Regions from separate parts of the Moheibacter sp. genome, predicted to be linked through region 2. Evidence: riboswitches for the same ligand, from Rfam matches in the RefSeq annotation. Region 2 holds a riboswitch; the other holds the start of a gene.

Region 1 (3,424 bases), on a different contig from region 2:
ACGCTTCCGCATACCGCGGCTTCATATAGAAAAGAGACTTGATTTTTACGTTGTAACTCAATGAGTTCCAAATGGTGTTCGGCGATCATTTTTTTATTGGCACTCACCACCGATTTCCCTTTGTTTAAAGCTGTTTTCACGATTTCAAAAGCAGCATCGGCATCATCGATTAATTCGACTACGATGTCAATTTCCGGATCGTTTAGGATATCTTCTGCTTCGGTAGAAAATAATTCAGTCGGTGCATTTCTTTGTTTATCAGGATGTTTGATGACGATTTTTTTGATGTTTGTATTGAGCTGGGATTTTTCGGAAAGCACTTGGTAAATTCCTTCTCCCACCACACCAAATCCAAATAAACCGATGTTAAGTTTTTTCATTTCTTATCATTTTAAAAATTGGCCGATTACGTTATTAATTAACTGAGGAAGTCTTATTTAATATTTGTGTGATTCTTCGGCCAATCATTGGTTAGCATTCCTTAAAAATCAACTTTTCTTTTTTATTCAACGCTGCATCCAAATCTGCGATCAAATCTTCTACATCTTCAATTCCGCAGGAAAGTCGTATCAGAGAATCCTGAACGCCAGATTGTAAGCGTTTTTCTCTCGGAATGGAAGCATGTGTCATCTGTGCCGGATGGCAAAGCAAACTTTTGACACCACCCAAACTTTCGGCGAGCTTGAAATACTTTGTGGATGTAACAAATTGATTGGCAGCTTCCACTGTGTCATCTTTCAGACTGAAGGAAACCACGCCGCCAAACAGCCCGTTTTGTTGTTTTCTAGCAACTTCATGATTTTTGTGTGTAGTTAATCCGGGATAATAAACCTTATCCACTTCTTGCCTCGTTGTCAGATATTTTGCAATTTTGATTGCATTTTCGCTTTGTTGTCTGACCCTTAATTCAAGCGTTTCGATTCCACGAATGGCTAAAAAACAATCCCACGGGCCGAGTATTCCTCCGGTGGCGTTTTGTATAAATTTTATTTTTTCTGATAATTCTTTGGTTTTGGTCACAACCAAACCGGCAACCAAATCGGAATGCCCTGCCAGGTATTTGGTTGCGCTATGGATGATGATGTCGGCACCCAATTCAAAAGGAAGTTGGGCGACAGGACTCGCAAACGTATTGTCCACCACGAGAAGTGAACCGAAAGGTTTTGCGATTTCTGAAATTTTTTGAATGTCCGAAACTTTTAAAGTCGGATTGGTAGGGGATTCGATCCAAATCAATTTGGTCTTTTCATTGATGAATTCCAAAATGTTTTCGGCATCGGTCGTGTCCACATAATGGATTTTAATCCCTAATTTTTCATAAATATGGGTGAACAACCGATAAGCGCCACCATAAATATCGTCCACCGCGATGATTTCATCTCCGGTGGAAAGTAGCTTGGCAACGGCATCTATGGCTGCCAGACCGGTCGCAAATGCAAAGGCATCATCGCCGCCTTCTAATTTCGCAACGATGTTCTCCAGTGCCTTTCTTGTGGGATTATTGCTTCTGGCGTAGTCATAGCCTTTGTGCACACCCGGCGCTTGCTGAACGAAAGTGGAAGTTTGGTAAACCGGAACGGAAATCGATCCTGTTAATTCGTCTACAGGGACGGAATGAATGATGTCTGTAATTCTGCTCATGATATTTGTGTTTTTTAGTTACTTGTTGTCAAAACCTTATCAAGAGCAGCTTCAGAAAAAGTCCAAAAAAAAGACCCTTCTGATAAGTCAGAAGAGTCCGTTATATTTTGTAATTATAATCTAAACTTTACTTCACTTATCTTTCTGCCATGCGGCGGATGGATGTAGCACCTTGTCAAAAGACAGGTTGCTAAAGCTTCATTGGGCCATTTCCCTCAGCTTTTCTTGATAAGACAATTTTTGTATGAACTTCTCGGATGCAAATTTAATTTCGAAATAATGGAATTTCCAAATATATTTTTGTTAAAATTTTAAATTATGATATAATTACCTGAATAAAAATTAGTTAAAATTTTATAATTGATATTTAAATTCATTTTCAATTCATTCAAAACCCAACACTTACGCCCAAAATAGGTCGCAATCCGGTGGAGAATAAACTGGAACTTTTATCGTACAAAACATTGTACATCAAACCTGCGTATAACTGAACTTTTCCGGTGGTCCGATAACCACCACCCAACCAAAGCGCTGATTCATTAAAATTGTATTTGAAATTATCGGACTCAAATTCATATTCGATTTCGTTGGTTCCCGTATAATATTCGTAATGCGCACGGGCAAAAAGTGAAGGAATCGGATAATAATTTAAATAAGGCCCCGCGTTAAAAAGATTTTGTTTGGAGTCGCTCCATTTTGAATATTGATAACCCACTGTAAGTCCACCTTCCAGTTGAGGAATGATTTCGTAACCGACAAATGGAGAAATGGCAAATCCAAAATACCCATTACTCCCAAATCCCAAACCCAATCCACCACCGAAACGCCATTTGGAAGGTGAATAATCTTCTTTTGTCATTTCTTGGCAAAACCCTGTTAATGATATACTTAAGATAAAAAGGCAGATAAATTTTCTCATAATAAATTCTTTTCTGATGTGGGACATTTTTATTTCAGACAATATTAGCTAATTTTATTAAAAATTAAGCATTATGTCGTTAAAAGAAGAAATTAAAAATCGGATTATTGAAATCGAAAAAGAAGAGCTGAAAGGTTTGAAAGATATGTATGAAACCTATTCAGAAGCGGCAGATTTGGATGAAGAATCTTCCCTTGATCCCGAAGATTTTTCTAAACAAGACCAAAGCCGAGAATCAGCAAAAAGTTTAGAAATTCGTATTAATCGCGCAAAAATGGCTTTGGACAGTTTTTTAAATTTAGATTTTGACGCTAAATCAGAAGTGGAACCAGGCGCTTTGGTGCTAACCGATTCTCTGAATTTCTTCATCGGAATTTCGGCCACAATGTTTGATCATGAAGGAAAAAAATACATAGGACTAAATGTGGATGCGCCTATTTATGCAGCTTTGCAAGGTGCAAAAGCCGGTGATGAAGTGGAATTCAACAATCAGAAATATAAGATCAAAGAGATTTTCTAAATTTGACATTCACAATCCTTACTTCTGAAGTATAAATATAGAATTCAATAAAATCTGAAGCTTGTTTTTTTAAATTTAAATATAATTAAAATAAATTTTGTAATTTTGCGCCCGTTTTCCGGGTGGAAAACACGAATGTAAAAGATTCATTTTGGGTTTGATAGGCTGCGTGGCCGTTTGATTTCATCTTTCGCATTCGATTTTTAACAAAAATCTCCGGTGCGAGGATAAATGGACCAGTTACCGGCTAAAAAAATTAAAATGACAACATTTCAAGAAATGGGCTTGAATCCTGCGATTCAAAAAGCCATTGACGAACTTGGGTTCGTCGCACCTACGCCTAT
Region 2 (3,424 bases):
CCAAAGCTTCGGCTGTATCCACTTCAATGAATTCGGTAATACCTTTTACAAGTGAATGTTCAATTCGTTTTTCCAAAGAAAAATTTCGCCATTCCTCATCTTTCTTTTTGGATTTAGCTTCGCCTTTTACATTTTCCGCAAATTCAATCAAACGCTCAGTGGCATCTTCTCTTTTATTCAATACAACATCCTCTACCAATTCGAGCAAATCTTTGGGAATATTGTCATAAATCTCCAGCATTTCCGGATTCACGATTCCCATGTCCATTCCATGGCGGATTCCATGGTACAAAAACACCGAATGAATGGCTTCGCGAACGAGATTATTTCCACGAAACGAAAAAGAAGCATTGCTCACACCGCCGCTCACCAAAGCTCCCGGCAGATTTTCTTTGATCCATTGGGTGGCTTCAAAAAAATCGAGCGCATTTCGGCGATGTTCTTCCATTCCGGTTGCTAAAGGGAAAATATTGACATCGAAAATGATATCATTTTTTGGAAAACCAATTTGATTGACCAAAATATCATAAGAACGTTTACAGATTTCAATTCTTCGTTCCAAATTATCGGCTTGACCGTCTTCGTCAAACGCCATAACAATCGCTGCTGCCCCATATCGACGGATTTTTTTGGCATGTTGAATGAATTCCGCTTCGCCTTCTTTCAGACTGATGGAATTCACAATCGCTTTTCCCTGCACATTTTTCAATCCGGCTTCCAGAATTTCCCATTTCGAAGAATCAATCATGATGGGAACTTTTGAAATATCGGGTTCAGCAGCAATCAAACGAAGAAAACGAACCATCGCTTCTTTGCCATCGAGCATTCCTTCGTCCATATTGATGTCGATGATTTGGGCGCCTCCGTCCACTTGGTCACGGGCAATTTGCAAAGCCGCTTCAAAATCGTTGGCTTTTATTAAGTTGAGAAACTTTTTGGAACCCGTCACATTGGTTCGTTCGCCCACGTTGATGAAGTTCGAATTGTCTCGTATGTAGAGCGGTTCAAGTCCGCTGAGTGTTAGTTTTAAATTCATTTTTTTTAATTTACTTCTCGGCTCGAAGTGACAAAAGTAGGGTCAGTTCGAGCGGAGTCGAGAACTTTTTATACCAATTCCGGCAATTTTCTCGGTTCAAAATCTTTTGTAAAATCTGCAATGGCTTTGATGTGCTCGGGTGTGGTTCCGCAACATCCGCCAATGATATTTACCCAGCCGTTTTCAATCATCGGTTTGAGATTTTCCAACATGATTTCAGGCGATTCATCATATCCGCCAAAAGCATTGGGCAATCCGGCATTCGGATAAATACTTACATAAAAAGGTGCGTTTTCCGATAAAATTTCGACATAAGGAATCATATCGGTTGCGCCCAAAGCGCAATTCAAACCAATGCTCAACAATGGAATATGCGAAAGTGAAATCAGAAATGCTTCGGTGGTTTGTCCCGATAAAGTACGGCCGCTTTTGTCGGTGATCGTGCCGGAAGCCATCAGCGGAACCTGAATTCCCGTTTCGTCCATCGCTTCCATTATTCCAAAAAAAGCAGCTTTTGCGTTTAAAGTATCGAAAATCGTTTCGACCAAAATCGCATGGACGCCGGTTTTCAAAAGAGAAGTCGTTTGTTGTTTATAGGTTTCCACCAATTCGTCATAATCGATGTTCCGAAAAGCCGGGTCATTGACATCGGGGGAAATCGAAGCTGTACGATTGGTCGGGCCTAAGGAACCTGCTACAAACCGGGGTTTATCGGGAGTTTGTTTGGTAAATTCTTCCGCAGCTTCCAAGGCTAATTTCGCGGAAGCAACGTTTAATTCGTCCACTAAATCGACCATGTCATAATCGATCATAGAAATCCGGTTGGCGTTAAAAGTATTGGTTTCGATGATATCGGCTCCGGCTTTCAGATAATCCAAATGGATTTCTTTGATGATTTCCGGTTGAGTGATGGAAAGCAGGTCATTGTTTCCTTTCAGCGACTGATGAAAATCTTTGAAGCGCTCTCCTCTATAATTCTCTTCGGAAAGCTGATGGCGCTGAATCATGGTACCCATGGCGCCGTCGAGAATGAGGATTCTGTTTTGAATGATTTGAATTAAATCTGTCATTTGGTTTCATGTTTAAGGTTTAAAGTTCCCAATTGGAATCTCCAAACAATTAAAAATACAATCTACCTTATGAAAGAAATATGCGAAGTAATTCTTCCCTTATCTTTTCCCGGCTTCGCCAAGATAGGATGTAGCACCCGACTCAACGGGTTGCTAAGGTTTCACAGGGCCTAATCCCTCCACCTTTCTCAATAAGGAAGAACAAATGTATTGATTAAATTTTGAATTAAACAAAAAATATTTATCTACTATATTAAAATTCAATTTGAAAAATTAGGTTTCCCGTTTTACTTATAATGATTCGATTGAAATTTATTTTATGTCAGTTTTTAATTTCTTCCTGTTTTAAGAATTTTCCATTTTTTCTAACAAAAAAATAGACTCCAGCAGGTAATGAAACCCTACGAATTACAAAACTCACAAAACCAAGAGTTCTACCAATCAAAAGCTAAATAAAATATTTCTTTTTTTTCCAAATTCTAACTTCCAAAATTAATCCCGAACCCTTACTTTTACAATCAAATAAAAACCAATGGCCTCAGGAATATTTGCAGTTCTGGACGATATCGCTGCCTTAATGGACGATGTAGCCGTAGCGAGTAAAATTGCAACCAAAAAAACAGCCGGAATTCTCGGTGATGACCTTGCTGTAAATGCTGAAAAAGCAACCGGATTTCTTTCTTCACGCGAAATCCCGGTTCTCTGGGCCATCACAAAAGGTTCTTTCGTCAATAAACTCATCATCGTTCCCATTGTTTTATTGCTCAATGTTTTTCTTCCCGTTGCCACCAAAATTGCACTGATTATCGGTGGATTTTATTTGGCTTACGAAGGGATAGAAAAAATCATCCATTATTTTACACATCGTGAAAAAAAGGGCGAAGAAGTCATTGATGAAAATACCGAAGACAACCACGAAGCCGAAAAAACAAAAATCCGTTCGGCCATTGTGACCGACTTTATTTTGTCGGTCGAAATTGTGATTATCGCACTCAGTACGGTTTTGGAAGCACCTTTGGCAACGCAAATCCTAACGGTTTCGGTAGTTGCTATTCTGGCAACGATCGGGGTTTATGGAATTGTGGCACTTATTGTGCGGATGGACGATGCAGGATATAAACTCATCAAAAGATCGGGCGAAAAAGGATTTTTCAATGCTTTGGGAAGTTTTTTGGTAAAAGCACTTCCAGTTGTAATCAAAGCCTTGGGGATTATCGGAACCATCGCTTTGATTTTGGTTTCTGGCGGAATTTTCGTTCATCAGATTGATTATTTCCATCATCTTTTGCCTGGTTTGCCGTCCATCGTAAAAGAAATT

What was found. A riboswitch is a leader RNA that binds a small molecule or an ion and turns the genes downstream of it on or off. The one in region 2 is predicted to bind S-adenosylmethionine.
Region 1: another riboswitch for S-adenosylmethionine. It lies ahead of WBF63_RS03210 (trans-sulfuration enzyme family protein); the one in region 2 lies ahead of WBF63_RS10630 (homocysteine S-methyltransferase family protein).

The regions. Positions count from the first base shown of each region.
Region 1 covers NZ_JBATWT010000008.1:69,087-72,510, forward strand. The annotation lists gene WBF63_RS03205 (homoserine dehydrogenase) at 1-380, opposite strand, end outside; gene WBF63_RS03210 (trans-sulfuration enzyme family protein) at 472-1,641, opposite strand; SAM riboswitch class I at 1,775-1,876, opposite strand; gene WBF63_RS03215 (hypothetical protein) at 2,030-2,500, opposite strand; gene WBF63_RS03220 (hypothetical protein) at 2,634-3,080, shown strand; gene WBF63_RS03225 (DEAD/DEAH box helicase) at 3,342-3,424, shown strand, end outside.
Region 2 covers NZ_JBATWT010000024.1:33,188-36,611, forward strand. The annotation lists partial or broken gene metH (methionine synthase) at 1-1,045, opposite strand, end outside; gene WBF63_RS10630 (homocysteine S-methyltransferase family protein) at 1,105-2,106, opposite strand; SAM riboswitch class I at 2,203-2,304, opposite strand; gene WBF63_RS10635 (DUF808 domain-containing protein) at 2,639-3,424, shown strand, end outside.